DNA from 4 places in the Paenibacillus sp. DS2015 genome. Region 4 is predicted to be linked to each of the others. Evidence: predicted binding sites of a transcription regulator. Region 4 holds the regulator's gene; each other region holds the start of a gene.

Region 1 (8,552 bases), on a different contig from region 4:
TAAGGAGCAAGGAATGGTACTGTTATATCATAATCATGAATTTGAATTTACGGAGTCATATCAAGATCAGACGGTATTCGATGCCATGTACGCGGAAGTTCCAGCTTCAATACTTCAAGTGGAATTAGACACCTGTTGGGTTCATTTCGCAGGTTATGATCCAGCGGAATACATTCATAAATATGCTGGAAGACTACCTATCGTTCACTGGAAAGATATGAAGAAACTTGAAGATGGTTCTGCTCAGACGGTCGAACTTGGACAAGGTGAAGTGAATCTTGCTGCCATTGCTGAAGCTGCTGACAAAGTTGGCGTAGAGTGGATTGTTGTAGAACAAGACTTATGTCAGAACCCTCCGCTTGAGAGTATCTCATCAAGTATGGAGTGGGTACAAAATTACAAAAATAATGGGGGACCTATACATGTCTAAAAAATTAAGAATTGCAATCATTGGTTGTGGAGGTATTGCCACTGGCAAACACATGCCGAGTCTTTCGAAACAAACGACTGGAGAAATGGTAGCCTTCTGTGATATCGTCCAAGAACGTGCTGAAGAAGCAGCTGCTAAATATGGTGCTGAAGGTGCTAAAGTATACACGGATTATAAGGAATTGCTTAAAGATGAAAGTATTGATGTCATTCATGTATGTACGCCGAATGATTCACATGCCCATATTACAGTAGCTTCATTAGAGTCTGGAAAACATGTTATGTGTGAGAAGCCAATGGCTAAAACTTCAGCGCAAGCTAAAGAAATGTTAGCAGCAGCTAAACGCACAGGCAAAAAATTAACTATTGGATATCAAAACCGTTTCCGCGACGATAGTCAATACCTTAAGGAAATGTGTGAGAATGGCGATTTAGGAGATATTTACTATGGTAAGGCTCTAGCTGTTCGCCGACGTGCTGTACCTACTTGGGGCGTATTCCTTGATGAAGAGAAACAAGGTGGAGGCCCACTGATCGATATCGGTACGCATGCACTTGATTTAACATTATGGTTAATGGATAATTACAAGCCGAAGAGTGTTATGGGTTCAACTTTCCACAAACTTGGACATCGTGAGAATGCGGCTAATGCATTTGGTCCTTGGGATCCTGAACAATTCAAAGTAGAAGATTCTGCTTTCGGCTTTATTACGATGCAGAACGGTGCTACAATCGTCTTGGAATCAAGCTGGGCACTCAATGTTGTAGAGATTGGCGAAGCAAAAACAATTCTAGCGGGTACAGAAGCTGGAGCGGATATGAAGGATGGTCTTCGTATCAATGGTGAGAAGCTGAGTCGTTTGTATGAGACGAATATTGCTCTAGGTGAAGGCGGAGTAGCTTTCTACTCAGGTACAACAGAAACCGACGCTGATCGTGAAGCGAGAATGTGGTTGGATGCTGTCATTAATGATACAGATCCAATCGTGAGTCCAGAACAGGCCTTGGTCGTAACTGAAATTCTGGAAGCCATCTATGAATCAGCGAAGACAGGTAAAGCCGTTTATTTTGACTAATATAATAAGGTAGCAGAACTGAATGTATATACACAATGAGGAGGAATACCGGTGAAATTAGGCGTATTTATGGTGTTATTTGGTGGACGTAAATTAGAAGATGCACTGGATTATGTAGCTTCCAAAGGGCTTAAAGCTGTTGAGATTGGGACAGGTGGTAATCCTGGTAATGCGCACTGTAAGCCAGAAGAGCTACTAAAGGATGCAGGAGCACTCAAAAACTTCAAACATGCCGTAGAGTCACGTGGACTTACAATTAGTGCACTGAGCTGTCATGGTAATCCGCTTCATCCTCAGAAGCATCTAGCACAAGCGGATCATGATGATTTCATTAAGACAGTGGAACTGGCTGAGAAGCTTGAGGTTCCAGTGGTTAATACATTCTCCGGATGTCCTGGAGATCATGAGAATGCTAAATACCCGAACTGGCCTGTGGCCCCATGGCCGAATGACTTTCAAGAGATCTTGAAATGGCAATGGGAGAATAAGATTATTCCTTATTGGACAGAACAGGCTAAATTTGCAGCTGATCATCATGTGAAAATTGGTTTAGAGCTTCATGGAGGTTTCTCCGTGCATACGCCAGCTACGTTACTTCGTTTACGTGAAGCAGCGGGTGAGACCATTGGTGCGAACCTTGATCCAAGTCACATGTGGTGGCAAGGTATTGATCCTGTGCAGGCGATACATATCCTAGGACGTGCTGGAGCGATTCATCACTTCCATGCTAAGGATACTTCCATTGATCCAATCAACGTAAATAGATATGGCCTTACAGATATGCAGTCTTATGGAAATATGCTGGATCGCGCCTGGCAGTTCCGTAGCGTAGGCTACGGACATGATATTAAGACGTGGGCAGACATTATTAGTGCATTGCGTTTAGTAGGATACGACTATGTTGTGAGTATTGAACACGAAGATGCTCTAATGTCTGTTGAAGAAGGATTCTCTAAAGCTGTTCAGAATCTTCAACAAGTACTTATTGAAGAGCCTATTGGAGACATCTGGTGGGTATAGGTTAATAATGTTGGGATACGACTACCTCATTGAGGTAGTCGTTTTTCTTTTTTTCAATAATCGTTATAAAATTGGAATTGAATGTTTTAAAACACCATGAAGTGTGGTAAAATGAAATATACTAACTAAACGAAAGCTTGTTATTAAGCAATATACTAATGAGGTGAAAGTTTTATGGAAGGTGAACAAATGAATTTGTGTCCTCGTTTCGAGTCTGCCTTTTCTTTTCTCGGCAAACGATGGAATGGACTTATCATTCAGACATTAATGAATGGACCTAAACGATTTAAGGATATTTCCAATCTTATTCCTTCAATGAGTGATAAGATGCTCTCTGAGCGGATGAAAGATCTTGAAGGTGAGGGTATTCTTGTTCGTCATGTGTATCCCGAGACGCCTGTTCGTATTGAGTATGAATTGACGGATAAAGGTAGAGGTCTTAGACCCGTAATGCAACAGGTCCAATTGTGGGCTGAAAGCTGGGTAGAATAAATAGAAGAGAGGTTGATTTCAATGGCAGATATCATTATTATTGGTGCCGGACCCGCAGGAGGTAGTGCAGCTATTTTTAGCGCTAAAGCAGGGAAAGAAACGATCGTGATTGATAGCAATGCTAGTATGACTAAACGTGCGTGGATAGAGAACCATTACGGCGTTAAGGAAATTGCTGGCCCAGAGCTACTACAAACGGGACGTGAGCAAGCAGAGAAGTTCGGTGCTGTATTTGTAGAAGATAAGGTCATTGGAATTACTTCGGATTCTAACAGTGTGAAAGTATCGACGGAGTCTGGACAATCCTATGAAGCCGCTCATGTCATTTTGGCAACAGGGGTATCAACCGAACTTGCTTCAACCATCGGACTTAAATTGAAAGATGGTGTAGAACCCCGTATTAAGACTATTGTGGAAGTAGATGCTGAGGGACGTACAAGCTTGCCGCGTGTATGGGCAACAGGTACGATTGCTGGAGTTAGTGTGCATACCATTATTACAGCGGGTGATGGAGCAAGAGTAGCTATTGGGGTTATAAGTTCATTGAATGGTACTCGGTATGTTGATCATGATGTGATTAAATAGTTTGTTAGAAAGTCCCTTCACGTTTTTGTGATATGGGGCTTTTTTTATTTTGAAATGTATATCTATACAGCTTGATCATCTGGGTGAAACTTCTTTTGGAATAAAGGAGAGTGAAAAAATTGCGAAAAATTGTACTTTCCCAAGAAACCACTTATGGCATTAGGCATAGTAAGGAACTTGAAAGTGCTGCGGTTAAGGTTCAGACTATTGATGACAAAGCTTCTGAGCTAGTACGTAACTATGGGCCAGAATCAGTGTCGAGTATGTGGAGCAGTTCACTTATAGATGATCATAGCATTATGAATCAAAAATGGATTTATGGCTCCAAAGGATGGAAGTGTGTAGGGAGCGAGCATCAAAAGACGGATGAGTCGGGTTCACAACAAGTGAATTTACCCTATGCAAAATTCCAAAGTATGATCCTACAAATGATGATTTGGTCGCAATATGAGAAAATTATTTTATTCCACCCCTTACTGGGTCAGGAAGCATTTTATAGTGGTGAAGAACTGGAGATCATATCATCTTATTTCGTACCTACTTATATGAGTGAGATCCCACTTGTTAAAGTAGGCAAACCTTTTAAAAAGGTTAAAATGCCTTTCCCTGTTTATCAAGAGTGGGTTTCTATGCCGACCTTATCCATCTAATCCGAACCTGGACTATATGAAGAAGATGATCTTTATTCTCATTTAAGGTAGAATAAAGAGACTCCTATGTTCAAGGTGGTGTACAGATGAGGAAATTATACAAGCGGTATTTTGCTAAGGGCTCTTTAATTATAGCCTTTATGATCGTGTCAGGATGTAGCCCAGATCAAAGTACGGAAGTGTCTATTCCTATTATGCAATCGGCAAGTAACTCGTCCGGGATTTTAATTAATATGGAAGGCAATCTTATACCCTCTCATGTGTTTAAACAATTGGAACAGAGTTTAATACCAGGTGTATCCATAAAGGAAGCTTTAAATGCTAGTGGAGTGGTGAATATATCATCTGATAATCAGATTGAATCGGTTACCGATGTGACGCTTGATCCTGAATTAGAGTGGTCTATTGAGTTTAATGATAAGCATCTGGATAAGGAAAATGGGGATGTTACTCTTCAAGCAGAGGATAACATCATCATAGCTGTTCAATCTATAAAAGCATCTAAGAGTGAGGATGCTCGATATGCTGTGATCTTTACGATTAATGGTGGCACAATAGAACCCCATATTTCACACTCATATATTAATCCTTATGTAGAAGATCAAAGTATCCGAGAAGTGCTAAGAAAAACAGGCGTAGTAGTACTCAGTGATAATGGCAAAATCATTCTTATGGTAAATGGCTATAGTCCAAAGGCTGGCGAGAAATGGATTATGAAAGTTAACAATAAAACATTGTTGGAGAATGGACTTGATATGAAGCTTCAACCACAGGATGAAGTTAATATTGAATTAGTGAATAGAGCTAACTCGTTGTGAGACTACCTACTACAGGTAGTCTTTTTTTATGTTCGAATGTATGAGTGTGCACAATTCATTGCTTAGTGTTTCTATGAGATATGGTTACCGTCTTTAAGGACAGAGAAGGCATATCTGCTTGTTTAGTGACATCAAATTGTTTGATTCTCCGTGAGTGAAATCACAATGTATGATGTCATTCAGGTGTAATTTGATAAGTATAAATAGAGCAAGAACACTAGGAGGAAATTGATATGAGTACACTTATATTTGATAAAGAGGACAAGGTCAGTGAAATTGTGATCAAATTTCCGAAAGCAAGCGACTATTTCCGTGATCATAAAATTGATTTCTGTTGCGGTGGGAATCGGCCCTTACAAGAGGCGCTTGAAGAACGGGGTCTAGAGTTGAAAAGAGTACTTGATGAGCTTCATCATTTAGCTGCTAATCATGCCGGCCTAGAGGATAACCAAGGGGGAAAAAATGTTTATGTTCAAATGGACTCTTCTACATTGATTCAATATATAGTAAGTAAACATCATGATTATTTAAGAGAAGAACTTCCCGAGATTCAGAAAAATGTGACTAGGGTAAATCGAGTTCATGGTCATCATGACCTTCATCTTGTTGAGGTGGAGGCGCTATACACCGTATTAAAGAATGAACTACTTGAACATACAACCAAGGAAGAGGTGGAGATATTCCCCCAAATGTTGATCTGGGACGAGACTCAGAATACCTCTAGCGATAATAAATTAAGGGAGGCTATTTCAGGGCTGGAGAGTGAGCATGATGAAGCTGGCAATATACTGAAGAAATTACGTGAAATCACGAATGATTTTACACCTCCTGTTAACGCTTGTACAACCTACCGATTGACGTATGAACGTCTTGCTGAGTTAGAACGAATGACATATGAACATGTTCACTTAGAGAACAACATTTTATTTCCGCGTTATCCACAAGCGTAGAGAAAAATTAAGGATAGTTCCCTTTGTCAAGGGGCTATTCTTAATTTTTTAATGAATTTGTGAACATTATTGTGATATTGTTCACAACTAATGTGAATTTTATCACAACTAAGTGTTTAAAATTTGATATAATTGTATTATAAAGTTTGGTTAGAAATGGAAGGGGAACTTCTTATGATGCAAACAAAAAGAGAAAAATTAGTCGTGATTGGAAATGGTATGGCAGGGATTAGTGCAGTTGAACAAATTTTAAAATTAAACAGTTCTTTTGATATTACAGTGTTTGGTAGTGAGCCTCATCCTAACTATAATCGGATTATGTTATCTTATGTTCTAGAGGGTAGTAAAACCATTGATGATATCGTTCTAAATGACTGGAATTGGTATAAAGACAATCAAATTACACTCCACACAGACACTACTGTACTGAAGATCGACGAGGTGAATAAACTGGTCGTTACGGAAGATGGACTAAAAGTTCCTTACGATAAAGTGATTATCGCAACGGGCTCGAATCCTTTTATTCTACCCGTACCAGGGAGTTATAAGAAAGGCGTTGTGGGCTTTCGGGACATTAATGATTGTAATCAAATGCTCATAGCTGCACAGACGTACAAGAAAGCTGCTGTTATTGGTGGGGGATTATTAGGATTAGAAGCAGCAAAGGGACTTGTGAATCTGGGTATGGATGTAACTGTTGTTCATTTAATGGATGATCTGATGGAACGTCAGCTAGATCAAAGTGCATCGTTGATGCTTAAGAATGAACTAGAGCGGCAAGGAATTAAGTTTGCTATGGGCAAACAAACCGTTGAAGTTATCGGTGAAGAACATGTAAGTGGGTTACGGTTTAGTGATGAGAGTACACTTGAGGCGCAGCTTGTCGTGATGGCTGTAGGCATTAAACCTAATGTAGCTATGGCCAAAGAAAGTGGTATAGATATAGGTAGTGGTATTCTAGTAGATGATTACTTGCGTACATCTTTCGAGGGCGTATATTCAGTAGGAGAATGTACTGAACATAGAGGGGTATGTTACGGGCTGGTAGCCCCACTGTTTGAACAAGGAAATGTGTTAGCGAAACATATATGTGGTGTGGACACTCTTCCTTATGAAGGATCGGTAGTATCGACCAAGCTTAAAATTTCTGGGGTTGATGTATTCTCTGCTGGACAATTTATCGAAGGACCGGAACATGCGGCGATTATTGCAAAAGATGATTGGAAGAGAACCTACAAGAAAATTATTCTTCATAATGATGTAATTGTAGGTGCAGTTTTGTTCGGAGATGTTACGGAATCTTCTAATTTACAGAAGTTAATTAAACAGCAAGCACAAATGACAGACGACATCTATGCCACGCTTATGGGTACAGGATGTGGTGGAGGAGCCAATAAACAATCTTCGGTTGAAACAATGGCAGATGATGAGATTGTATGTGGTTGTAACGGTGTCACCAAAAAGACGATCGTGGATGTTATTACAGATCAAGGATTAACAACTGTAGATGAAATCAAAGCCTGTACAGGTGCAACTCGCTCATGTGGAGGTTGTAAACCCGTTGTAGAGCAAATATTGCAATATGTACTTGGAGATGGATTCAAGGAAGCAGCAGCTAAACAAGGGATTTGCGGATGTACAACGATGGATCGTGATGAGGTCGTAGCTGAAATAAAAGCTAAAGGTTTAAGTACGACTCGGGAAGTAATGAATGTACTCGGCTGGAATAATCCTGAAGGCTGCTCGAAGTGCCGTCCAGCTATTAACTATTATCTGGGTATGATTAATCCTGAAACGCACGAGGACGAAAAAGAATCTCGGTTTGTTAATGAACGGATGAATGCCAACATTCAGAAGGACGGAACATATACGGTTGTCCCAAGAATGTATGGGGGTGTAACTACACCAGAGGATCTCAAAAAAATTGCGGATGTTTCGTTGAAATATGATGTAAAAGTAATCAAAGTTACTGGGGGACAACGTCTCGATTTGATCGGAGTGCAGAAGGAGGATCTCCCTAAAGTGTGGGAAGAGCTAGATATGCCTTCGGGTTATGCCTATGCCAAATCTCTCCGTACGGTTAAAACATGTGTGGGAAATCAATTTTGTCGGTTCGGTACACAAGATTCGATGAGCATGGGTGCTTTACTGGAACGTAAATTTGAGCGGCTTGATCTTCCAGCGAAGTTTAAGTATGCCGTAAATGGTTGTCCACGTAACTGTGCAGAGTCATGTACGAAAGATATCGGTATCGTCGGAAATGATGGAGGCTGGGAAGTCTTTATTGGCGGTAATGGTGGGATCAAAGCCCGGATTGCAGATTCGTTCTGTAAAGTGAAAAGTGATGAAGAATTGATAGGCATCTGCGGTGCGATTATGCAACACTATCGTGAGACAGGAAACTATCTTGAAAGAACTTCAGAATGGGTAGAACGTATGGGGTTAGAGCAGATTCAAGCTTCTATTGTAACGGATCTGGACAATCGTGCCGCTCTTATTGAACGAATTGAACTTGCATTGGAGCAGGTAGAA
Region 2 (8,552 bases), on a different contig from region 4:
TCCAGCGGAACATTTGTTGTTTACAGCAACGGCCAAAAAAATGCATTTACCGATGTCTGAATTGTTCTTTCGCGGTATTCTATGTAACTGGTTAGTATGTTTAGCGATTTGGATGGCCTCTCGTACTAAGAATGAAATGGCCAAAATTGCACTGATCTGGTGGTGTCTATTCGCCTTTATTGCAAGTGGATATGAACATAGTGTCGCCAATATGACATTGCTCAGTATAGCGACTTTGCTGCCTAATCACCCAGAAACCATTTCTATTGCGGGTTGGTTACACAATATGATTCCCGTGACATTAGGAAATATTGTGGGTGGTGGCTTGTTCGTTGGGATGGCCTATTGGGTTATTTCACCGGTACGCCGTAAGAAATAGAATATAATATAATTGAAATATGTTGAAAAGTGATTGAATACGATGTTAGACATTCTATTAATGGATGAGCAACACACAAAGGGATATCCCCTCTGTGTGTTGCTCATCCTCTTTTGTTTTGTAAAGGTGAGATAAATGATTCGAATGAACGTGACAAGAATGTAACATTTCCCTCCTGTCTGTCATCTGAATCAAACGACAATGCCAGATGTAAACAATGCGATGTTTACCTACCACATAGCCATTCATCCGGATTTACTGGATAAGACAAAAGAGTCATATCAAATGAGAGATATGGCTCTTCTTGTTCGTTCAGTATGAGATCTAGTAATAGATCGGGAGAAAACTGCTGATGCTTGTAAGTGAAGCAAGTACGATCGCAACAAGAATGTTGGTTATAAGTGTGGAGAGTAGTATTTATTTCTAAATTCTGCATATTTCTTTTGAACACATTTCACAGTGACAAATTTCTTGTAGCATAGTGATATTTTTAATGACAATCATGCCATTCTCGTACTCTACAGCATCTTTTTTACGTAGATCACTCAGCATGCGGTTAACACTTTCGCGAGTAGCACCAATCATATTGGAAAGATCGGTATGGGTGATTTTTTTGTTGATTAGCGTATTTCCATCCCGATCTTCACCGTAAGTATTACCTAGCCGTATCAAAGTGGAACAGAGAGCACCAGGTTTACCATATAGCATCAAATCGCGGAATTTCGTTTGTGTAAGTCTGTGATGAATCCCCATCCACTTCATGAAATCAATTGCAAATTCACAATGCTGACAGATTAGGATTTCTAGATCCTTTTGTTCTATAACCCCGACCTCACTTTCTTCAAGTACTTCAGCATTAAAACTATGCTTGGAGCTGAAGAAAGGATCTGCCTGGCCCACCATATCCCCAGCTTGATACATATAGAGGATAAGTTCCTTACCTTCATCAGTCGATTTCGTTAATTTGATGCGTCCACGTTTAATGTAGTAAAGTTTATCAGATAAATCACCTTCCCAGAAAAGATGTGATCCTTCAGGAATGATTCTGTCTTTCATACTGACGAGTAGACGGTTAAAATTTTGTTCGGAAAAGCAATTGGTGTTTCCACGGGCTTCGATATCATTTAAAAGTTCTCTCATAAGTCATTATCCCCTTATCTTTAATTTTCGATAAATTTTAAACTAATTATACCCTTAAAAATCACATTTGTGGGGATGTCAATGACCTAAATAGTGGCGAATTTATAAACATTGTGATAAATTTCACTTTTATCACGCTGAATACAACAATTATTTGTAATTACTACAAAAATATTCTATTTATATAAATGTAAGCGCTTTTGGAGTGAAGCAAAAAATAAATCAAAGTTTGTGAAAGTTTTCACTTTAATTCTCAGAGTAGATGTGGTATGATGAATTCAGGAAAGAGAAATGGAAAATCTACTAGGGAGATGAGAGAAAATGGCAGTGAAAAATGAAGTTGTCCAAGAGAAGAAACAGGGAGCGGAAGAGTACATTCAGTCGTTAATTGACAAGGCAAATGTAGCTCAAGCTGAATTTATGAAAATGGATCAGGAACAAATTGATAATGTTGTACAAGCGATGGCTCTAGCTGGACTAGACAAACATATGTATCTAGCCAAACTTGCAGTTGAAGAAACAGGTCGAGGTATTTATGAAGATAAGATCACCAAGAACATGTTCTCCACAGAATACATCTATCACAGCATTAAATACGATAAAACCGTAGGGGTAATTGAAGATAATCAGTATGAAAACTTCCAGAAAATTGCTGAACCTGTCGGAATCATCATGGGCATCACTCCAGTAACTAATCCGACTTCAACAACCATGTTTAAATCTCTCATCTCTATCAAAACACGTAATCCTATTATATTCGGTTTCCATCCATCCGCACAAGAGTGTAGCAAGGAAGCAGCTAGAATATTAGTGGAAGCAGCGGTCAAAAATGGTGCTCCTGCCAACTGTATCCAATGGATTGAACTTCCTTCGATGGACAAAACGAACGCATTAATGAATCATCCAGATGTGGCTCTTATATTAGCAACAGGTGGATCCGCTATGGTAAAAGCAGCATATAGCTGTGGTAAACCGGCTCTTGGAGTAGGACCTGGTAACGTTCCTTGCTTCATTGAGAAGAGCGCGGATATCGACCAAGCGGTAACAGATCTTATTCTATCTAAATCGTTTGATAATGGTATGATTTGTGCTTCTGAACAAGCTGTTATTATTGAGGAGCCAATCTTCGATCAAGTGAAGAAAAAAATGATAGCGAATGGTTGCTATTTTGTAAATAAAGAAGAAGCAGCTAAATTAACTGCAGGTGCAATGAATGTAGATAAATGTGCCGTTAATCCTTCCATTGTAGGTCAATCAGCTGTTAAAATTGCAGAATTATCGGGCATTCAAGTTCCAGCTGGAACTAAAATTCTGGTTGCTGAAATTGAAGGAGTAGGTACGAAATACCCGCTTTCCGCTGAAAAATTGAGTCCAGTACTTGCTTGCTACAAAGTGAAGAACGCAGATCAAGGGATTGCACGTGCAGCTGAGATTGTTGAATTCGGTGGCATGGGTCACTCATCCGTTATTCACTCGCATAATGAAGAAGTTATTATGAAGTTCTCTGATCGTCTGCAAACAGGACGGATCATTGTGAATTCTCCTTCTACACACGGTGCAATTGGAGATATCTATAATACAAATTTACCATCATTGACATTAGGTTGCGGATCGTATGGTCGTAACTCGACTTCTTCCAATGTAGGTGCAGTCAACTTAGTCAATGTGAAAAGGGTGGCTCGTCGTACTGTGAATATGCAATGGTTCAAAGTTCCAAACAAAATTTATTTTGAAAAAGGCGCTACACAATATCTGACTAAAATGCCTGATATCACTCGCGTAGCCATTATTACAGACCCGATGATGGTCAAACTAGGTTATGTTGAGAGAGTAGAACATTATCTACGTCAACGTCAGACACCCGTTGTTATTGAAGTGTTCTCTGAAGTGGAACCAGATCCTTCAACGATTACAGTAAATCGTGGTACAGAAATGATGAATAGATTCCAGCCTGACTGTATTATTGCACTGGGTGGTGGATCTCCAATGGATGCTGCCAAAGCGATGTGGTTATTCTATGAATACCCAGATACTGATTTTGAAGGCTTGAAACAGAAATTCATGGATATCCGTAAACGGATTTACAAATACCCACGTCTGGGTCAAAAAGCAAAATTTGTTGCGATTCCAACGACGTCGGGAACAGGCTCTGAAGTGACATCGTTCGCGGTTATTACGGATAAGGAAAATGGAAATACGAAGTATCCACTAGCTGATTATGAATTGACTCCAGACGTAGCTATTGTTGATCCAGAGTTCGTATATTCGCTTCCTAAGGTAGCAGTAGCGGATACTGGTATGGATGTATTAACACACGCAATTGAAGCTTATGTTTCTGTTATGGCAAATGACTTCACAGATGGTCTAGCGATTAAAGCTATCCAACTCGTGTTCCAATATCTAGAGAAGTCAGCTCTGGAAGCAGATCCTCTAGCTCGTGAGAAAATGCATAACGCTTCGACTATAGCAGGTATGGCCTTCGCCAATGCATTCTTAGGAATTAATCACAGCTTGGCACATAAATGGGGTGGTGAATTCCATACGGCACACGGACGTACGAATGCTATCTTGATGCCTTATGTTATTCGCTATAATGCTAAGAAACCAACCAAATTTGCTTCATTCCCTAAATATTCTCACTTCATAGCTGATGAGCGTTATGCTGAAATTGCACGCATTCTGGGTCTACCAGCTCGCACTACTGAAGAGGGTGTGAACAGCTTGATTAAAGCAATCCGCGACCTTAACAAGGCTCTAGGAATAGAGGAATCTTTCCAACAAATTGGCTTCGATTCGAAGGTATTTGAATCTCGTGTAGATTATTTGGCTGACCGTGCTTTTGAGGATCAATGTACAACAGCTAACCCTAAATTACCATTAGTGACAGAACTTGCTGAGGTATATCGTGACGCTTTCTACGGTAGAGTTGAATAAAATATTATAACGGAATAGCCATAAATTAAAAGTGACAAATATCACCTCGAAAGTGATATTTGTCACAGTTCTTTCTTCTGATTTGAAGTATGCTGATTAAGGATAAAGGTTCCAGGGTAATAAATAACAGACATCCTTATCGTAACATTTTGAACATTATGGAAACGATAATGTGAAAAAAGTCACAATTTATGCTTCTGGAATTTAAGAGATCTTGAGATAACCTTCAAGTTCATGATCTCTATAATATAAATATATAGATGGAGGGATTAAGATGTCGGTAATTGAAAAAGAGATGAAAGACGTGCAATCTGGTTGGAGAAGCTTTAAAAAAGGTAAATGGGAAAGAAAGATTAATGTAAATGATTTTATTCTCAAGAACATTACTCCTTACTTGGGTAATGAAGCATTCTTAGCTGGTCCTACGCAGAACACAACGGATTTATGGAAAATTGTATCGGATTTAACGAAACAAGAGAGAGATAACGGTGGCGTGTTGGATGTTGATGTCAATACACCAGCTACGATTACCTCCCATAATCCAGGATATTTAGATAAAGACAAAGAGCAAATTGTGGGTGTACAAACAGATGCTCCGTTTAAACGTTCGATTCAACCATTAGGTGGTATTCGTATGGTAATCGACGCTTGTGAAGAATATGGTTTCAAACTAAATGAAGATGTAATCAAAACATATAGTGAAATTCGTAAAACGCACAACCAAGGTGTGTTTGATGCTTATACTTCTGATATGAGAGCAGCTCGTAAAGCGGGTATCATTACAGGTCTACCAGATGCTTACGGTCGTGGCCGTATTATTGGTGATTATCGTCGTGTTGCACTTTACGGTATTAATTTTCTAATTAAAGATAAGAAACGTGAACTGAATGAAATGGAAGTTGACGTGATCGATGAAGATGTGATTCGTCTACGTGAAGAGTTATCAGAACAAATTCGTGCTCTTGCTGAATTGAAGAAGATGGCTGAAATGCATGGATTTGATATTTCCGAACCAGCTAAAACGGCTAAAGAAGCATTTCAATCCGTATATTTCGGGTACTTGGCCGCAATTAAAGAACAAAATGGTGCTGCGATGTCACTTGGACGCGTATCCTCATTCCTTGATATTTATGTACAACGCGATGTAACAGAAGGTACTTTAACGGAAGAACAAGCACAAGAATTGGTTGATCATTTCGTTATGAAGTTACGTATGGTTAAATTCCTTCGTACTCCAGACTATAATGAATTGTTTAGTGGAGACCCTACATGGGTAACAGAATCCATTGGAGGAATGTCCGTTAATGGTCAGACTCGTGTAACCAAGAGCAGCTTCCGCTTCCTTCATACGTTATATAACTTAGGTGCAGCACCTGAACCTAACTTAACGGTGTTGTGGTCTGAACAACTTCCAGAAGCTTTCAAGAAATATTGTGCTAAAGTATCTATTGAAACAAGTGCCATTCAATACGAAAACGATGATCTAATGCGTCCCATCTATGGCGATGACTACGGTATTGCTTGTTGTGTATCTGCGATGCGTATCGGTAAACAAATGCAATTCTTTGGAGCTCGCGCTAACCTTGCGAAATGTATGTTGTACGCAATCAATGGCGGTATAGATGAGAAATCAGGAGCACAAGTAGGACCTGAGTATCCAGCAATTACTGCAGATGTTCTGGACTATGACGAAGTGCTGAAACGTTTCAAACCTATGATGAAATGGCTTTCTAAGCTGTACATGAATTCTTTAAATGTCATTCATTATATGCATGATAAGTATGCTTACGAAAGAATTGAAATGGCTCTCCATGACCGTGACATTCTTCGTACTATGGCATGCGGAATTGCTGGACTGTCTGTTGCAGCGGATTCACTTAGTGCTATCAAATATGCTAAGGTTACACCAATTCGTAACGAAAAAGGTATCGCAATTGACTTTACCATTGAAGGTGAATACCCTTGTTACGGTAACAATGACGATCGCGTTGATAACATTGCTATAGAACTTGTAGAAACGTTCATGGGTATGCTACGTCAGAACAAAACTTATCGTGGTGCATTGCCAACACAATCTATCTTGACCATTACTTCTAATGTAGTATATGGTAAGAAGACAGGTACAACACCGGATGGACGTAAAGCAGGTGAACCGTTCGCACCAGGTGCGAACCCAATGCACGGACGTGACAAGAAGGGCGCTTTGGCTTCCTTAAGTTCTGTTGCCAAACTTCCGTATGAAGATAGCTTAGATGGTATCTCCAATACGTTCTCTATCGTACCGAAAGCACTGGGTAAAGAAGAAGACACACGTAAATCTAATCTGGTTGCAATGATGGATGGTTACTTTGGTAGTGGCGCTCATCATCTAAACGTTAATGTGTTCAACAGAGAACAATTGATGGATGCAATGGATCACCCAGAAGAATATCCACAATTAACAATTCGTGTATCTGGTTATGCAGTTAACTTCATCAAGCTTACTCGTGAGCAACAATTGGATGTTATTAACCGTACATTCCATGGTTCGATGTAAGTCAAGTAAACAATAATAACCACTTAAGACAGCGGGTGCGGAAAGGGTGACTTCATATGATTAAAGGACATATCCACTCAATGGAGACCTTTGGGACGGTCGATGGACCAGGCATCCGCTTTGTCCTATTCATGCAGGGATGTTTAATGAAATGTCAATACTGTCATAACCCAGATACATGGGGATTGAATGAGGGCAAAGAGATGACGGTCGAAGATGTACTGTCAGAGATTGAGCCGTATATTAACTATTATCGTTCTTCTGGTGGAGGTCTTACCGTTTCTGGTGGAGAACCTTCATTGCAAGCTCATTTTGTTGCTGAGGTATTCAAGGAAGCAAAGCGTCGTTGGAATCTTCATACAACACTTGATAGTAATGGTTTTAATGATGCTAGTAAGATTCAAGATTTATTGGATGTTACTGATTTAGTACTTTTAGATATTAAGCATATCGATGATGAGAAACATATCAAGCTGACAGCTAGAAGCAACGAGCGTACACTAAAGACAGCTCAATGGTTATCTGAACATGGTCATGCCATGTGGATCCGTCACGTATATGTTCCAGGCATTCATGATCAAGAAGAAGATTTGATTCATTTAGGTCAATTTATTGGTACACTTGATGGAGTGGAGAAATTTGAAATTCTACCTTACCATCAAATGGGAGTATATAAATGGGCAGAGCTGGGTAGAGAATACCCGTTACAAGGTGTTCCTTCACCTTCTGATGAAGAAGTACAGCGTGCTTACCGCCTTATTGAAGAGGGACGTAAACAAACAAGTGCAGTGAGATAAATGTAAATGAATCATTATGGAGGCATTCTTTCTTATGAGAAAGAGTGTCTCTTTCGTTATTCCTATAGCTGAATATTCGAATTTTTGAATAACACCCTTTTATCATTTTCATTATTTAGAAACTTTTTCGGTTTATTTGCGTCTATTAGTATGTAAAAGAGAGAAAGTTAGATATAAATTGGGTAGAGGAGATTATGAATGAATTTCAAGAAGAGTACATTGATTGCATTGTTTGTAGTAACTCAGACAGTTATGTTAGCGATTCCAGTTGGTGCAGAAAGTTCCGTACCTGTTCCATCAAATACGACTACCGAATCAGTATATGGGGGTAATACCCGTAATTCAAATGGGATTGAACCCGAAATTAGTGAATCAAGTGAGTTAAATAACACTAATGACACGAATGAGGTCGTTGAGGGTATTACACCGGCTGATGTTAATGAATCCGAGTCACAAGTGAATGACACTCCTAAAGCTACTGTAGAAACACAGAGCATTTCCACAGGCGCCGGTGAATTGATTCTGATGATGAACAGTAACAAGATGTATCAGAATAATCAGTTGTACTTAGCCGGACAACCAATGGCAGTAAAAAAAGGGATTTCATATGTAGCCGTTCGGGCTATGGTAGATCGTGTAGGTCTAAAACTTACATATGACGGTAAGACAAAGGAAACCATTATTATAAGTGGTGGTAATGAATTACGTTTTAAGACTGGAAGTAAAAATTATACGGTTAACGGTGTGGCTAAGGCTATGAAAGGTG
Region 3 (8,552 bases), on a different contig from region 4:
ATATTGGAGACTGAGCTTGTAAACAATCAGCCTCGTCGGGCTATTCTAATGGGTATGCTAGCTAATCTAGAGCAAATTCCCGAAGTTGAGGATATGAAGAAAGAGTTACTGGAGATCGTTAAATTATACTTCATTGGTCAGTCTGACCGTTCACTTTAAGTTGTAAAAATAAGAACAGATAGAAAGAGGAGTGGAGATCCATATTATGAAAGGTATTATTAATTTCTCATTGAATAACAAGTTTGCCATCTGGATTCTGACCATTATTGTCACTGCTGCTGGATTATTCGCTGGAGTCACAATGAAGCAAGAGACCATGCCTAATATCAATATTCCCTTTTTAAGTATTACGGCTATTTATCCCGGTGCCGCTCCTGAAGGTGTTGTCCAGGACGTCACGATCCCGCTAGAGAAACGTCTGCGTAATGTAGATGGCGTGAAGACCGTCTCTTCTACCTCCATGGAGAACGCCTCTTCCATAGCCATGGAGTTCGACTATGGTACTAATCTGGATCAAGCCACTGCGGCTGTACGTGAAGCCCTTAATGAAGTCACTTTACCAGATGGTGCGCAAAAACCTACGATTTCCAAGTTCAGCATAAGTTCATTTCCGGTTGTTTCTCTAAGTGCCTCTAACAACAATGCTAAGGATTTGGAAGAGTTAACACGTGTCATTGAGAATCAAGTTAAACCAGAATTGGAGAAAATCCCAGGTGTGGCTACCGTGAGCATATCAGGACAATATGTGAAAGAAGTACAACTCAAATTCAATGAAGATAAAATGAAAGAACTCGGTCTTACCCAAGACACGGTCCAAGGTATTGTACAGGGTTCATCACTACGAGTACCTCTAGGACTATTCAATCTAGAACAATCTCAAAAGGCCGTTGTAGTAGATGGTAATATCGTTAATCTGGATGATTTAAAGAATCTTACGATTCCCGTCGTTCCCAACATGAGCAGTTCAGCTCCTGGCGCTCAACCGGGAATTTCAGCGGGTCCACAAGCTGAAGGTGCAACAGCAACTCCAACTCCGACTACTGAAGCTCCAATAACAGCAACTGCTGTTGGCATCCCTACGATTAAGCTAAGTGAGATTGCCAATATTGAAGTTATTGGTAAAGCCGAATCCATCTCCCGTACCGATGGTGTCGAATCCATAGGTATTCAAATTGTGAAGGACAATGATGCGAATACGGTTGATGTCGTGAACGCTGTGAAAGACAAAGCAACTGATTTGAAGAGCGATTATGATGGATTGGAATTGACAACACTGCTTGACCAAGGGCAACCTATTGAGGATTCTGTTAATACCATGCTTAGCAAAGCAGTCTTCGGAGCCTTGTTCGCTGTCATTATCATTCTATTATTTCTAAGAAATATCCGCTCTACTATTATTTCGATTATCTCCATCCCACTATCACTACTTGCAGCTCTACTTGTGTTATGGCAAATGGACATTACGCTAAATATGATGACACTTGGTGCGATGACCGTAGCCATAGGTCGGGTTATCGATGACTCTATTGTCGTTATTGAGAATATTTATAGACGAATGACAGACCCTGGTGAGAAGCTACGTGGTCGTGAATTAGTACGTGAAGCCACAAGTGAGATGTTCGTTCCGATTATGTCATCTACCATTGTAACCATTGCGGTATTCCTACCTCTAGCTTTCGTAAGTGGTATGGTCGGTGAGTTGTTCCTACCCTTCGCATTAACGATGGTGTTTGCTCTACTTGCTTCACTCATTATCGCGATTACGATTGTACCTATGCTTGCACATACACTGTTCAAGAAGGGTATCAAACTGAAGAAGAAGGCTTCCAATCATCATGAAATAGGAAAAATGGCTAAAGGATATCAACGCATCCTGAACTGGACCTTGAATCATAAATTGATAACCTTCGGAATAGCCGTTCTTATGCTCGTCGGCAGCTTATTCTTATATCCATTGATCGGCACGAGCTTCATGCCGGAACAAAAAGATAAGTTTGCAATGGTAACCTATTCACCTGAACCTGGTGACCCACTGAACGTTGTTGAGAAACGTGCTTTGGAGGCGGAGAAGTATATCCTAAACCAACCAGGTGTTGAGAAGATGCAATATTCCATTGGAGGTAGTAATCCTATGGGTGGGGCTGGTGCATCCACCTCAGGGTTATTCTATATAGAATACAATACCGATACTAAGAACTTCGAAGATGTCCAGAAAGAACTGGTTGAAAATTTACAAAAGGAAGTTCCAAAAGGCGTATGGGCAACCCTTGATATGACTGGCGGCATGCTTGGTTCGGGTCTCAGCGTTAGTGTATTCGGTGATAGTCTCGAAGATATCAAGCCGATATCCGACCAAATTCTACAACTCGTTCAGGAAGATACAGAACACTTCGACAAAGCGAAGACTAGTCTATCTACTTCTTATGATCAATATACGATTGTAGCTGATCAGGAGAAATTGAGTTCACTTGGACTTACTGCAGGGCAGATTGCCATGAAACTGAGTCCTGTTCGTGAGCGTCCCGTTCTAACTGAAATAGAAGTAGATGACAAAAACTATAAAGTTTACATTGAAACAGACACGAATGATTATAAAAATATGAATGAGATCAGTAATGAGACTATTATTTCTCCACTGGGTATGGCCGTTCCCATCAAGGACGTAGCCAAGGTAGAGAAGGGTGTCTCCCCTAACTCCATTACACGTACAGATGGTAAAATGACTGTTTCTATTACGGCTAATATCATTACCGCAGATGTGGGTAGCGCTTCTACCGATCTTGAAGCTAAAATTAAAGAGATCAATAAGCCTGATGGGATCGAGATCACATTTGGGGGGTCGACGGAACAAATTAATGACACCTTCAAGCAGCTTGGTCTTGCCATGGCGGCCGCTATCGCTGTAGTGTACTTTGTGCTCGTCGTAACTTTCGGTGGTGGTCTCGCACCATTCGCCATCCTGTTCTCCTTACCATTCACAGTCATCGGCGCGCTCGTCGGATTGTTGCTTGCTAAGGAAACACTGAATGTGTCCTCCCTTATGGGCGCGCTTATGCTCATTGGGATCGTGGTGACGAATGCCATCGTTCTCATTCACCGCGTTATTCATAAAGAAGAAGAAGGCATGACTACACGTGAAGCGTTACTCGAAGCAGGTGGAACACGTCTTCGTCCAATCCTCATGACTGCTCTAGCCACTATTGGCGCATTGCTGCCACTCGTTACTGGACTTGAGGACAGTGCGGGTATTATATCCCGCGGACTCGGAATCACTGTTATTGGTGGTCTGATCAGTTCTACAGTGTTAACACTAGTCATCGTACCGATTGTATATGAATTCTTGATGAAATTCAGAAAACCTAAAGTACAGGATTAATCGCACGCTAATCGAGATTTAAATTTTTTTGAAAAGGAATCGTTCCAACGTATAGCGAATGAACTTAAAGACGCGTTCTCTTTTCCCTCTGGGAAAGGTGGGCGCGTCTTTTCGATGTATCGTCGTATATCAGATCTCATTCATGATAAAATAACGTATGTATAACCATCTTTAGAATTTAAGTTCGTAAAGGAGTTACACATGATGATTACAACGGTCACTTTAAATGCAGCCTTAGATATTACCTATACCGTGTCTAACTTTTATGTAGATCATCTACATAGAACCCATGAATACCTATCCGTTCCTGGCGGCAAAGGTGTTAATGTTGCTCGTGTAGTTCATGCTTTAGGTGAAGGTGTGACTACAACGGGTTTCGTTGCTGGCTACAACGGCGCTGCTATTCTCTCAGGTCTGAAGGAAGAATCCATTCCTACTGATTTCCTGACTCTTGCGCACGGCGAATCAAGGCGTGCGATTACCATCCTTGATCCTACACAAGGTACTCACACTGAGCTTATTGAGGTTGGGCCACCCATTACCCAGATAGACTTACAACGGCTACGTCACAAAATTGAACAATTAGCTAAATCCTCTAGCTGTATTGTCCTCTCTGGTAGTATACCTTCAGGATGTCCCTCATGGATCTATGCCGAGCTTACCGAAATTGCCCATCACCAGGGAGCCAAGGTTGCCCTAGATGCCAGCGGCGAAGCCCTTCGTGAAGGTCTCCATGGAAGACCAGATCTGGTGAAGCTAAATGAGCATGAATTAGCCGAACTGCTAGGAATAGCTCCAGGTAATGACCTATCTACTCTTCAGGCTATGTCTTCCTTTATCAAAGAGGGTACACCGTTTGTTGTTGTATCCCAAGGAGAACGCGGTGCACTCGCTGTATCTGCTGACTATCAGTATCGAATCCATATTCCTCAGGTAGAAGCTGTCAATCCTGTGGGCAGTGGCGATGCCATGATGGCAGGGCTCGTCTCTGCATTATATCGTGGGTCCGACATCCAAGATGTACTTCTACTTGGTGCAGCCTGTGGAACTGCCAATACGTTGAATAAGATGGCCGGCAAGGTCACTCTTGAAGATATAGCAATGATTCAGCAAGGAATAGAAATAACGCTGATCAAGGGATAGAAACTTAACGATACGACGATATCGTCTCAAAAAGATGGTATTCGTATTACGATGAATAGGGGTATGTACGTCACTACTTTGACTCATTTCAACAAAAAAGCCGGTTCCTTCTCTTTCCAAGGCCCCAGCTTATATACGTCTTATGTGGTTATGTGGCTATGTATCCCTAAATGTAGAGATATGATTAGATCATACTAGCACGCCAAGCACAAAGCATCTTCATGTCATCCGTAATAAATTCTTTGAGAACATTTGCAACTTCCATATATAAGGGGCTCCGAGTGATGAAGGAGAGATCCTCAGCAAGCAATGGGACCCATTGTAATAGATGTTGATCAAGGAATTGAATCTGGGAATCAATAAGCTCAAGATGTGAGCTATGGATCCGCTTGCTATCTAAAGTGCGTTCTACAAGTACAGCCATAAATTCAAGCTCTAGAACGATATGATCATCCCGCTCATGATTCAACTTATTAAAGACAATGCCATGGTGAGCGTACATCTCATGGATATCCATCATACAATTCGCAAGATCCTCCCCCTTCAAACCGCGATAAACACTCTCACAGAGGGAAGGAAACATGGAATTCTCACTATCAAACAATCGCCTGTATTCAGATTCTTCTGTCATACATACTTCCATCAGTTGCTGTGGAGCGATGCCTGATAATAATTGTTGCAGCTTCTGTCCGCCCTCTGTGAGTACAATCTCATCTCTCATCATCATATACTGACGCCATTGGGCGATTAAAGACAAGCTCGGTGGACCACCTAAGAAATCAATCAGTAGTTGATAACCCCATCCTCTTCCCTCTATCCACTTCAAGCATACCTTAGACTCATCTAAAGATTCTATAGTCATGGTCATCATATCATTCATAACCTCCTCTGCAGTCGTAAAGATAGCGCTTTCTTGATTTAATAATACATCAAATGTTAAATAGTTTAAGTGATCTACTTCACACTACGCCGCCTAAATAATAACCACCTACACCTACACCTACTACTTCAAAAAAAAGGGATCCCCGCTTATACGAGGATCATATTCTATCAATACACGGCATACGATTACTAGGGGGAATCGGCTACCTTGAACGCTATCATAACTCATATTGCAAGCGCTTACTATATAATTTGTCACCTTATACTCTTCTATAACCTGCAGGTGTATCCCCAAGTGTGCATTATTTGAGTAAACTCATCATCATCCATATATGATTCATTCGTACAGTGGTTATATTTATTCAAGAAAGTATAAACTGATCTAGACAGCCACAAATGGCTATTGGATGGGCCAGTCTCATCATCCACCGCATGAATCGTAAGTGTTGACTACATTTATTTCCCCTTTAATTAGAGAGATATTTATAATATCTAGGAATTCGCTTAATTTATGGTTTGAAACCACTTTCAACACGTGATAAAGTGTTGTTGTTGCCTCCTAAGAATTCATTATCGGTTAGAGCAATCAGTCGGAAAGGAATGTCGCTATTGCGTGAATCCATAGATACGAAATCTTCCTTATCCTCTTTAAAGCTGTTTAACTTTTTGATATACGGTACTATGGTAATCTTCACTAGCTTCTTTCAACTGTACTTGCAGGATGCTGGGATGAACAAATTTGAAATTGGGAGCTTGTTAGCTTTAGGTCCTATCGTTTCTCTATTGGCTAATCCTTTTTGGAGATTCTGGAGCGAACGAGTTCATAATATGAAACGAGTACTCCTTATTATGATGATAGGGACACTAGTTATGGTTCAATTTGTATTCCAATCTGATACCTTTGTCTTGGTATATATATCTATGGTTCTATTCTTCTTCTTCCAGTCTCCTGTGTTCTCGCACAGTAATAGTCTTATTCTTGGATATATTGAAGATACAAGCTATAAATTCGGATCCTTCCGCCTGTGGGGTTCTCTAGGATGGGGCGTCATCGCCATAGCTACCGGACTGATTCTAGACTGGACAGGTGTAGCAAAAATATCCATTGTATTCACAGTTCTACTTATGTTGGCGATAGGAGTACTCATGCTACTTCCTAAGCTTCAGAAGCCTTCGGAATCGCCCACATTATATATTAGAGGATTCGCAAATATATTGGTAAATCGTTATTTTCTCTCATTTATTGTTCTTGGTGTTGTAGTCTCCATTCCTAATGCCATGAATAACACATTTATGTCTCTATACATTACAGAACTTGGCGGTTCCAAAAAGATGGTAGGATTAGCCGTATTCTTATCTTCCTTTTTTGAGGTCGCTGTATTTTTACTGTTTCATCGTTACCTCAAACGTAACATTTCTTGGTTGATGGGTTGCCTCGCACTCGTAAGCTTACTCTTTGGCTTTCGTTGGATGCTTATGGCTGATGCCACCCTCCCCATCCAGGTTGTATTGATCCAAGTGTTTCATTGTATTACCTTTGGAGGCTATTTCTATGTGGGTACACAGCTTAGCCTCCTCCTCGTTCCCAAGCCTTACCGTGCAACAGGTCAAGCAGTATATACGCTAACATGGAGTGGTTTCGCAGGTATCGTCGGTGGATTCATGGGTGGATGGATATTCCAGAGCTTTGGTGCTGAAGCTATGTATAGAACAGGTACCTTGTTCGCCTTCATTGGCGCCCTAGGATTTGGATCCATGTGGTACGTCATTGCAAAACATGGGTATACGCCACCTTCCCCTAAACAGGAAGAAGATTTGGATGACTCTAATGAAGATCAGGTGCTGTTCACAGATCTGAAATAAATTAAAAATAACGAGCCCGTAGTTAAAATCCTACAGGCTCGTTATTTTTAATTGGTTTATTTAAGTTTGAAGGAACTTTTTAACGAGACGATCCGGTTAAATACTGGATGTCCAGGTGTGGAGTATTTGGAATCGACGTTAAAGTAGCCGTGCCGGAAAAATTGGAATTTATCCTGAGGTGCTACCACTCTCATTCCAGGTTCTACATATCCTTGGACAATCTCAAGCGAATTGGGATTCAATTGATCAAGGAACGTCTTCTCTTGTGCCCCTTCAATGACTTCCTCTTCAACTTCCTCATCATTTATCAGTGGTTCGAATAAGCGGAATTCAGCCGGAACGGCTTGACTCGCCTCAATCCAATGGATCGTGCCTTTCACCTTACGACCGGTAAATCCACTTCCACTCTTCGTCTCAGGATCATAGGTACAATGAATTTCAACGACTTTCCCTTCCTCATCCTTGATAACCTCGTTACACTTAATGAAATAAGCATTCTTCAATCTTACTTCGTTACCCGGGAATAGCCGGAAATATTTATTAGGTGGAACCTCCATGAAATCATCTTGTTCAATATATATTTCACGTGAGAAGGGAATTTGCCGATTGCCCATCTCAGGATTTTCACTATTATTCTCTGCTTCCAGCCATTCACTTTGGCCTTCTGGATAATTCGTAATAACCACTTTTAGCGGATTCAATACAGCCATCGTACGAGGAGCTTTCAACTTCAGATCTTCACGGATAAAGTGCTCCAGCATTTGACGATCCACGACGCCTTGGCTCTTAGAAATACCCGTCTCATAAATGAAGTTACGAATCGCCTCCGGCGTATAACCCAGACGACGTAGTCCTGAAATTGTTGGCATCCGCGGATCATCCCAGCCATCCACATGCTGTTGATCAACCAGTAACTTCAACTTACGTTTACTTGTTAACGTCTGTGCCACATTCAAGCGCCCGAACTCATATTGATGGGGTACATTCGGCATTTCACATTCAGCCACTACCCAATCATAGAACGGACGTTGATCTTCGAATTCCAGTGAACATAAGGAATGTGTGATTCCCTCGATAGCATCCTCTAATGGATGTGCGAAAGCATACATAGGGTAGATACACCATTTATCCCCTGTATTGTGATGATAAGTATGAGATATGCGATAAATAACAGGGTCACGTAGGTTAATATTAGGTGAGGACATATCAATCTTGGCACGTAACACCTTGCCACCGTCAGCAAATTTACCCGAACGCATGCCTTCAAACAACTCCAGATTCTCTTCTA
Region 4 (8,552 bases):
TCATGATTCCTTTTTTATTCACCACATCTTCTACGAAGTTTTTCGTTTCTACGAATGTGAGATCTGATGTCTTCAATCCACGAATAATTTCAACTAAATCAACTTTACCAACGGGATGGATAAAGTGCATTCCAATGACACGTTCAGGATACATTGTAGAACTTGCAAGCTCCGTTAAACTAAGTGAAGATGTATTGCTGGCAAGAATTATATTATTAGGACAGACCTGATCCAATTGAGAGAATACTTGTTTCTTTGCTTCAATATCTTCAGAAATCGTCTCTATGACCATGTCACATGTACCTAGCTCTGCGAAATGAACCACTTTAGTGATTCTGCTGAGAATAAGCTTCTTCTCAGCTTGGGTGATCCCCCATTTCTCGAGTTGTTTGTCGAGACTTATTTCAATCATATTATAAGAATAATCCAATTTCTCTGCAGATTTCTCAACTAACAATACATCAATGCCCTTTGCAGCTAGCATTTCTGCGATTCCTTGTCCCATCGTACCACCGCCGATGACACCTATCTTTTTAAATAACATGCGGTATGCAACTCCCTTTTTATGTCGTATATTCGGTATTGTACCCTGCTTATCGAAAAATACGTTATTCTCACTCCAACATATAATAATATCTTAGCACGGAACAAAAGTAAAAAAAAATAACCAGCATCATGTTTTATGCTGGTAAAAGTGAAGATTCACGAAATAGACAACGAAATTGATCCCCAGAGAGTGTTTCTTCCCCAAGTAGGATTTCAAGCGACTGATCGAATACGTTATGATGCTGTTCTAGAACATCTCGAGTTCGAGACATTAATGCTTCTAGCACCACATTATTCTCTCTCATGAGTTCTTCTGTGGTAACCATCTCTATGTTTATAATACCAAGTGAGGTCAGACCCGATTTCATCATCGTTTGGACAATATTCAATGCTTGTTCGAAATCATTGCTTGAACCCGTACTCCGTCCACCATAATATATTTCCTCAGATGCGGCTCCTCCTAGTGCAATCATGATCTGTTCTTCTAGGAAGGACTTTGTATAGAGATATTGCTCTTGCTGTGGATTATGACGTACATAACCAAGTGCTTGTCCACGTGGACTCAAGGCTACTTGGCTTACGCTCCCCGGTCGAACAACCTCTGCCATAATGGCATGTCCTAATTCATGAATCGCAACTCTTCTTTTCTCTTCTGTTGTCGATTCTCGATCCGTTTTTTCCCCCATCATCACTTTATCAATGGCCATAGAAATATGGCGCTGCTCTATCTCTTGTTTATCCTCTCGCATCATGTAGATTGCAGCCTCATTCATCACACTTTCGAGCTGAGCTCCGGAGAATCCGAAAGATTCCTCAGCTATCTTATCCATATTAACTGCCTCTGCGAGAGGTTTATTCTTCGCATGAATCTCTAGAATATGCTTGCGACCTTTTTTATCAGGAAGATCCACTTGAATGTGTCGATCGAACCGCCCTGGACGAAGCAGGGCACTATCCAACATTTCTTTACGATTTGTTGCTGCAATAAGAAGAATACGTGGACAATCGGAATTATATATACCGTCCATTTCCGTTAATAACTGATTTAAAGTCTGATCATATTCTCGCTGTTGCCCACCTTCACGTTTACCACCAATAACATCAATCTCATCTATGAAAATAACTGCGCTTTTCTTATTCTCTTTCGTTGCCTGATTACGGGCATCATGGAATAAGTCACGGATTCTTCCAGCACCAACTCCCACATACATCTCAACAAATTCACTACCTGATGCTGCTACAAACACAGAGTCCGTATATTGACTAGCTGCCTTTGCTAGCAAGGTTTTCCCTGTTCCTGGGGGCCCTGTAAGTAGAATCCCTTTCAATGGACGAATGCCAAATTTCTGAATTTCCTCATGTCGGATAAGAAAAGTGAGAGCCTCCATCAATTCTTCTTTGGGATGGTCCTGACCTCCAATTTCATCGAAGGTTAGTTTGCCTGGACCTTTCTTCTTCCGTTTCCGATCAGCAGATGCACCTACCGCAATCCCACCGCGCATCTTCATCAATGTCAGAACGCCTACTAACGCAACTACAAGGAGTACCGGAATAATATTCACGCCAATAAAGGCAAGGAAAATAAGAAGCACAGGTACGAAACCAATCAAAACTTCTTTAGTCCATCTAGGCATTGTTAAACACCTCCAATTTACCTGGATCACGAGGAAGAATAATGAATTTACTAGCTTTAGCATCTGTTGAACTAATCAAATTCACATACACATTTGTATCATCCATTTGGGTTGTCACTTTCACATCGCCTGAAGCCTGTGCCATTTCTTCTAGAGTCTTAGGGATATCTGTATAGCGTTTATTCTCCATAGCTTCAGCTACTGAAAACATCGCTTTCTCCCAGAACTCATTCAATATATCAGAGGAATAATCTACAACAACAAATTGAAGAGTACGGCTTCCAATCGATGACTTCCCTTCAGTCTTTAGTTGTTGAACAAGTCCTGGTAACTGCGTATTTGGTTTAATATCAAGTTTCAAAACAATCTTGTCATGCGTGATGTCCATTTGAGCGCTGTTAACTCCCTCATATTTGGTCACGATACTCTGTAAGGGACTTTGCAAAGTGATTTGCCGATAGAAAAACCATCCACCAAATAAAAGGGCACCAGAGAGGACGACAGTAATAATTATGGGTAATACACGTGGTTTCAACTAGTCATTCTCCTTTCATTTATAGACAGAAAACTTATTTTTATAAATAGATATATTATTCTTATACGAAATCGTATATCAATAATCTATGATAAAGTATATCACATCGTATATCAGATTTTGCAGGTAAAGTGTGGCTATATTTAAAATTTTATGTTTTATTATAGTCGTTATTGTCGAACCCAGTCGCATTCAGCGTTATCATTCCATCCATAAAAAACGACCGAGATTCCACGAAGGATATCTCGGTCATATTATTGTAAACCTCTTATTTATAGATTAGGTAAAGTATAGCGATCTCCTATGGGTGAACCATCTCTAAACTTATAAAAACGGTAATAGTAATGGTCCTTTTCAAAATAATACACTTGCCATACATATTCACCATAATACATTCCCGCTTGAATCCTGATTTCATCTATGCCCGGTAACTCACTTATGATCTTTGATCGGATTTGACCTTTGGATACGCCATTCTCTAATAACTCGCTGTGTACTGCATCCTGTTCCAAGGCGAGCTGATTATCTTCAGTGAATTGAACCCAGACCATAAGATCTCTCTGTTCGTTATCTTTACCTTCTATAACCCAAGAAATAGTGTCCCACACTGACTTCTGTGTATCCGTTACTTTTACTAGCTCTGTATTTTGTTTGGCAGCAGTGATCGCGAGCGCTTCCTGACTGTGTTGATCTTGAATGATATATATGTAATATCTATAAAGTCCAAACAATATCAGCAGAAAAATAACAACACCAAAAAAAAACCACTTTTTTTTGTTCTTCACTTGAACTTCCTTTCTCCGAGAGTGAGACCCCTGCTGTTAACGAGACAACAAGCCCTCGAATGCTAACTGTGCTTCACGACGAATGCGTTCTTCATCGAGCGTTAGACAAGCTCCGTGTTTCACAACCTGTTTACCATCAACCCATACATGTTCAACATCTTTAGCACTTGCTGAATATACAACATGAGAGATGAAGTCAGTATGAGGTAAGAAATGAGCTTGATCTGTATTTACAGCAATGAAGTCCGCTTTCATGCCAGGAGCAAGACTTCCTACACGGTCTAGGAATAGAGAATTAGCTCCATACACAGTACCCATACGTAGCGCCTCTGCCGCAGGAATGGCTGTTGGATCTCCCGAGATCCCTTTGTGTATTAATGCAGCTAGTCGCATTTCTTCAAACATATCTAAGTTGTTATTACTTGCCGCTCCATCGGTCCCTAAAGAAACAGTAACACCTGCTTTCAACAGATCTGTCACTCGTGCGATACCACTTGCGAGCTTCAAATTGCTACCTGGATTATGCGATACACCGACATTATTTTTAGCCAATATGTCAATTTCCTTATCGTTTAAGTGAACACCATGTGCTACCAAGGAAGGTCGTGTAAACATCCCTAACTTCTCTAAATGCTCCACGGGTCTGAGGCCATAATCATTCACATTCTGCTGGACTTCAGTCAACGTTTCAGACATATGCGTGTGCATAGGTAGATCTAAATCATGAGCCGCTTGTACAAATCTCTCAAAGAAAGCTGGAGGGCATGTATAAGGTGCATGTGGGGAAATCATCGTAGTGATCCTTCCATCTGCTTGCCCATTCCAATCCTTAGCGAAGGCAATGGCTTCTTTGATCTTTTCATTCTGAACTTCTTCAGAACATAGACCAATAACCCCCCTCATTAATACGGCTCTCATGCCAGAAGCTTCAACAACATTAGCCACTTGTCCCATATGGTCGTACATATCTAAGAAGGTTGTAGTCCCCCCCTTTAACATTTCCATGACAGACAAGGACGTTCCCCAATACACGTCTTCTGAAGTGAATTTCGCTTCCATTGGCCACATTTTTTCTTGAAGCCACACTTGAAGTGCTAGATCATCTCCATACCCTCTCAGTAATGACATTGCAGCGTGCCCATGCGTATTAACTAATCCAGGTAAAAAGAACAAATGAGTCCCATCAATCACGGGAATATCTTGTTCAACAGGGGGTGCTTGTTCTCCAATGTACGTAATGAGATCATCTTCAATAACCATATATCCTCGAATAACCGGTTGTACACTATTCGAAACAGCAAAGGTTCCGTTCTTAATGATCCACTTCGTCGGTGAGCTTGTCATCCATTTCTTCTTCCTTTCCGTTGTTCAAATAATAAGCTAGACTCAGCATATCTGTTGTAAAGTCAGCAGCATGAATCCGAATATAAGGAGGTGCTTTTAGAATTGTCGGTGCGAAATTCAATATCGCTTCGATGCCTGATTTAATCAGTTGGTCAGCTACGCTTTGTGCCTCATATGCCGGAACTGTAATGATCCCAATTCGAATGTTGTTATTAACAATTGTCGAATGAAGCTCTTCCATCGGTTGTACTTTTAATGTATTAATCTCTGTGCCTATTTTAGGTGTGTAAGAGTCAAACACAGCAATAATTTTCAAATTTTCTTTGAGATACGTATTGTAATTGGACAACGCTTGCCCCAAATTCCCGGCTCCCACCAATACCACATTTATTCGCTGATCAAGATTCAGAATATGGCGAATTTTCTCAATAAGATAAGCAACATCATATCCGATTCCTTTACGACCGAAATCACCGAAATAGGCTAAATCCTTACGGATTTGTGCAGGATTTAGTTCAAGCTTTTGACCCAATTCCTGCGAAGAGACAGTAGCAACTTCTCGGCTTTGAAGCTCCGACAGATACCTTAAATAGATAGGTAATCTGCGGACCACAGCTTCTGATATTTTCTCGGATTTCATTCTTGCTCCTCCTAATTATTGCTATAGAATCTCGCCGATTCAAGATGCCCCACCCTCATGTAGCCATTCAGATATCCGCGGAACCATCTGATTCATTGGCATGTGTTCCATTTTGGGGCCAGGTAGCGAGTACAGGAAATATTTACCGTAATAAGATTCTATAACGCGTGTATCATACACAATAACAATGCCTCGATCACTTGCTGTACGTACAAGTCTGCCAAACCCTTGCTTGAATCGAATCACCGCTTGAGGTACCGATAATTTCATGAAAGGATTCTTCTTCTGTTGTTGCAAAAGCTCACTTTTGGCCTCTACAAGTGGATGATTCGGCGGTTGAAATGGTAAGCGGACGATAGCAAGACAAGTCAACGCTTCCCCAGGTATATCTACACCTTCCCAGAAGCTACTCGTACCTAGCAACACAGAAGCACTACTATCTTGGAATCGGCGAATCAACTTACTTCGACTCCCTGTATCCACTCCCTGACCTAGGACAGTGATATCGCTAGTAGAGAGTGCTTGACGCAAGGGTTCGTGCACTTGACGAAGCATTCGATATGATGTAAATAATACGAGCATTCTACCCTTTGTCACCACGGCTGTATCTGCTAAAGATTTAACCAATGTATTTACGAAGAGCACATCGCCAATGCTCCCCTTCACACTCGGAAAGTCACGCGGAATCACGAGCAGTGCCTGGTCACGATAACGGAACGGCGAGGGTAATTGGACTGTCATTAATCGGTTAGTATCTGCCGCTTCCTGTAGGCCCAAGTTCTCGATCATATACTGAAATGACTTTTCAATCGAAAGTGTAGCAGATGTTAGTATAATACTTTTCTTCTTATCAAAGAATACTTCCTTTAACTGCTTACTCACATCTATAGGAACTGCGAACAATTGTAAGGACTTACTTCTGAAATGACCATTGGCTTCCATCCAATATACATTTCCTTCTTCTTTGAGTGACATGAAGAAGCGAAGATCCTCTTTCTCTGCATTCAGGTCCTTGAATAACCCACTGATATCTGTCACTAAGCTGTCTGAGTTGTACTCATCATGATCGTCTCTAAGTTCATTTATCATTTTCTCGCCTTTGCGAACCACATCGCTCAGGATCACATGTATCTGGTGCTCAAGCGCAGATAAGGCTTCCCAATCTTGTGGTTTCTTCGTAGGCTGTAGACGTAGAACGAACTGACCGGTATCTCCCGGTGCGGCATCACTACGTTCAGGCAGAAGGCTAAACAGCATATCACTAAGTCGATCCCAATGCTCCTTAACTTCAACCAAATCGCCACTTAATCTATCAATAAGTGAAGACCACTCAGAAGCCCGCTCATACCCTGAAGAGGAAATTTGCTGGCGTAAGGCAGGCAATTGCCCACTACGATTATCCTTGTACAGTCGTGTTAAGGTATGCACGATCGTGAAATATTTCATCTGAAGTCCCAGATGCTTACCAGCTACTTCTTCTAAGTGATGAGCCTCATCAATCACCAAATGTTCATACGCTGGTAATAGCTGATGCCCTGCCTTAATATCTGTAAAAAGCTTAGAATGATTCGTAATCACGACATCCGCAATTCCTGCCTCATGCTTCGCTCTATGATAGAAACATTTACGAAACCAAGGACAAGCACGACCTAAGCAAGATTCGGAATCACTGGCTACAGTTTCCCAGAAGTCGCCTCCTCGGCCACCTAAGTTCAGCTCCTCGTCGTCTCCTGTCAACGTCTGTGTTAACCATATTAACATTTGGGCAGCTATAAGCAGGTCTTCCTTGGGATTTGCAAAGTCCTTTTTATTTATTTTATGTTCAAATTTTCTCAAACACAAATAATGCTGTCTACCTTTAAATACAGCAGCCTTAAAAGGAAAAGGGACAACTTCTGTAAGTAAAGGAACATCACGTTCTCGAAGCTGATCCTGAAGATTAATGGTATGGGTGCTTACCATCACCTTTTGGTCGTTCTTGACACTCTGATATATGGCAGGAATCAAATAACCAAGTGATTTCCCCGTACCCGTTCCCGCTTCAATAATAAGATGTTTCTCGTTCTCTAAGGCAGTCATAACCTCACTGAACATAATGCTCTGTGATTCGCGCGCTTCGTACTGAGGCATAATTTCCCGCAAACGTTCTTCAATGCTAGCAAGATATTGTGGGAATTCCATCGTCCGTAATGGGTTATCTTCTAACTTATCACGTGGGGGTGCAATTTCATTCCAATCCTCCACAGCTAGTGCTAACTGGCGATAATAGGTTTGATTCTCAAGGTCCTGAGCCGGCTGTTTCTCCTTTTCTTGACATAATCCATCAAAGTACCAACCAAGGTCACTATCTTCGCTAGCAAAGAGCTCACTAAGCCGCTGTAATGTGATGAGTGGAAGGCTCCACAACTCATCAAGACATTTCAATAGAACGAGCGCCGTCGCGAGTGCATCGCTATCTGCTTGATGAGGCCGCTCATGCTGAATCTCAAAGTGAGAAGAGACCAATCCTAATTGATAAGTCGTCAAGGATGGGAAACATATTTTGAGAAAATCCATAGTATCAAGGATTCGTCCAGCATAGGGCAGATAACCACAACGATCCAGTGCATTCTGGAGAAATCCAAAGTCAAAAGCGACATTGTGACCTACCAGCACGACATCGTCTAGAAGTGGAACGAGTTCCATCATCATTTCTTCCAAAGAAGGAGCATCCGCTACATCTTGTTCAGTAATACCTGTCAAGCTAGTAATAAAAGGCGGGATGGGTATCCCGGGATTAACATAAGACCCGTATACACGGGATATGGTTTGATCTTCCTCAATGATGGCAAGTCCAACTTGAATAATTTCATCGGCGGACTGGTTGCCTGTTGTTTCAAAGTCCAGTACAGCAAATTTCATGATTAAGTTATCCCTTTCAATCCAGTCTCAATACCAGCATAACAGAAGATCACAATTTATTCACCAAGTAGAACGAAGCATCAGACGTTCACTCATAAACAGCAGCTATTTCTGTAATAATAATTAATCAAGAAGGATAAATATTTGTAAACAAATAAAATTAATCT

What was found. The regulator Rex, encoded in region 4, represses fermentation and respiration genes when NADH is low (regulators of the CRP and FNR family bind a similar motif). The targets are predictions, from matches to a motif close to TTGTGAAATATTTCACAA.
Region 1: the regulator Rex is predicted to act here: its motif matches at 6,111-6,128, upstream of nirB (nitrite reductase large subunit NirB).
Region 2: the regulator Rex is predicted to act here: its motif matches at 1,749-1,766, upstream of adhE (bifunctional acetaldehyde-CoA/alcohol dehydrogenase).
Region 3: the regulator Rex is predicted to act here: its motif matches at 5,467-5,484, upstream of J2T13_RS17290 (TorD/DmsD family molecular chaperone).

Annotation. Positions count from the first base shown of each region.
Region 1 is NZ_JBNPWS010000016.1:61,654-70,205, forward strand. It holds gene J2T13_RS14910 (sugar phosphate isomerase/epimerase family protein) at 1-430, shown strand, start outside; gene J2T13_RS14915 (Gfo/Idh/MocA family protein) at 423-1,505, shown strand; gene J2T13_RS14920 (sugar phosphate isomerase/epimerase family protein) at 1,557-2,525, shown strand; gene J2T13_RS14925 (winged helix-turn-helix transcriptional regulator) at 2,700-3,017, shown strand; gene J2T13_RS14930 (FAD-dependent oxidoreductase) at 3,039-3,602, shown strand; gene J2T13_RS14935 (hypothetical protein) at 3,722-4,252, shown strand; gene J2T13_RS14940 (hypothetical protein) at 4,339-5,070, shown strand; gene ric (iron-sulfur cluster repair di-iron protein) at 5,304-6,020, shown strand; gene nirB (nitrite reductase large subunit NirB) at 6,198-8,552, shown strand, end outside.
Region 2 is NZ_JBNPWS010000016.1:71,095-79,646, forward strand. It holds gene J2T13_RS14960 (formate/nitrite transporter family protein) at 1-379, shown strand, start outside; gene J2T13_RS14965 (Crp/Fnr family transcriptional regulator) at 803-1,519, opposite strand; gene adhE (bifunctional acetaldehyde-CoA/alcohol dehydrogenase) at 1,841-4,453, shown strand; gene pflB (formate C-acetyltransferase) at 4,728-6,989, shown strand; gene pflA (pyruvate formate-lyase-activating protein) at 7,046-7,786, shown strand; gene J2T13_RS14985 (stalk domain-containing protein) at 7,985-8,552, shown strand, end outside.
Region 3 is NZ_JBNPWS010000021.1:15,751-24,302, reverse strand. It holds gene J2T13_RS17305 (TetR/AcrR family transcriptional regulator) at 1-159, shown strand, start outside; gene J2T13_RS17300 (efflux RND transporter permease subunit) at 206-3,376, shown strand; gene J2T13_RS17295 (1-phosphofructokinase family hexose kinase) at 3,578-4,519, shown strand; gene J2T13_RS17290 (TorD/DmsD family molecular chaperone) at 4,704-5,390, opposite strand; gene J2T13_RS17285 (hypothetical protein) at 5,911-6,096, opposite strand; gene J2T13_RS17280 (MFS transporter) at 6,011-7,264, shown strand; gene J2T13_RS17275 (glutamine--tRNA ligase/YqeY domain fusion protein) at 7,321-8,552, opposite strand, start outside.
Region 4 is NZ_JBNPWS010000033.1:29,403-37,954, forward strand. It holds gene J2T13_RS21610 (3-hydroxyacyl-CoA dehydrogenase family protein) at 1-544, opposite strand, end outside; gene J2T13_RS21615 (AAA family ATPase) at 681-2,180, opposite strand; gene J2T13_RS21620 (hypothetical protein) at 2,173-2,715, opposite strand; gene J2T13_RS21625 (DUF5590 domain-containing protein) at 2,988-3,500, opposite strand; gene J2T13_RS21630 (amidohydrolase) at 3,537-4,844, opposite strand; gene J2T13_RS21635 (redox-sensing transcriptional repressor Rex) at 4,813-5,484, opposite strand; gene dinG (ATP-dependent DNA helicase DinG) at 5,524-8,385, opposite strand.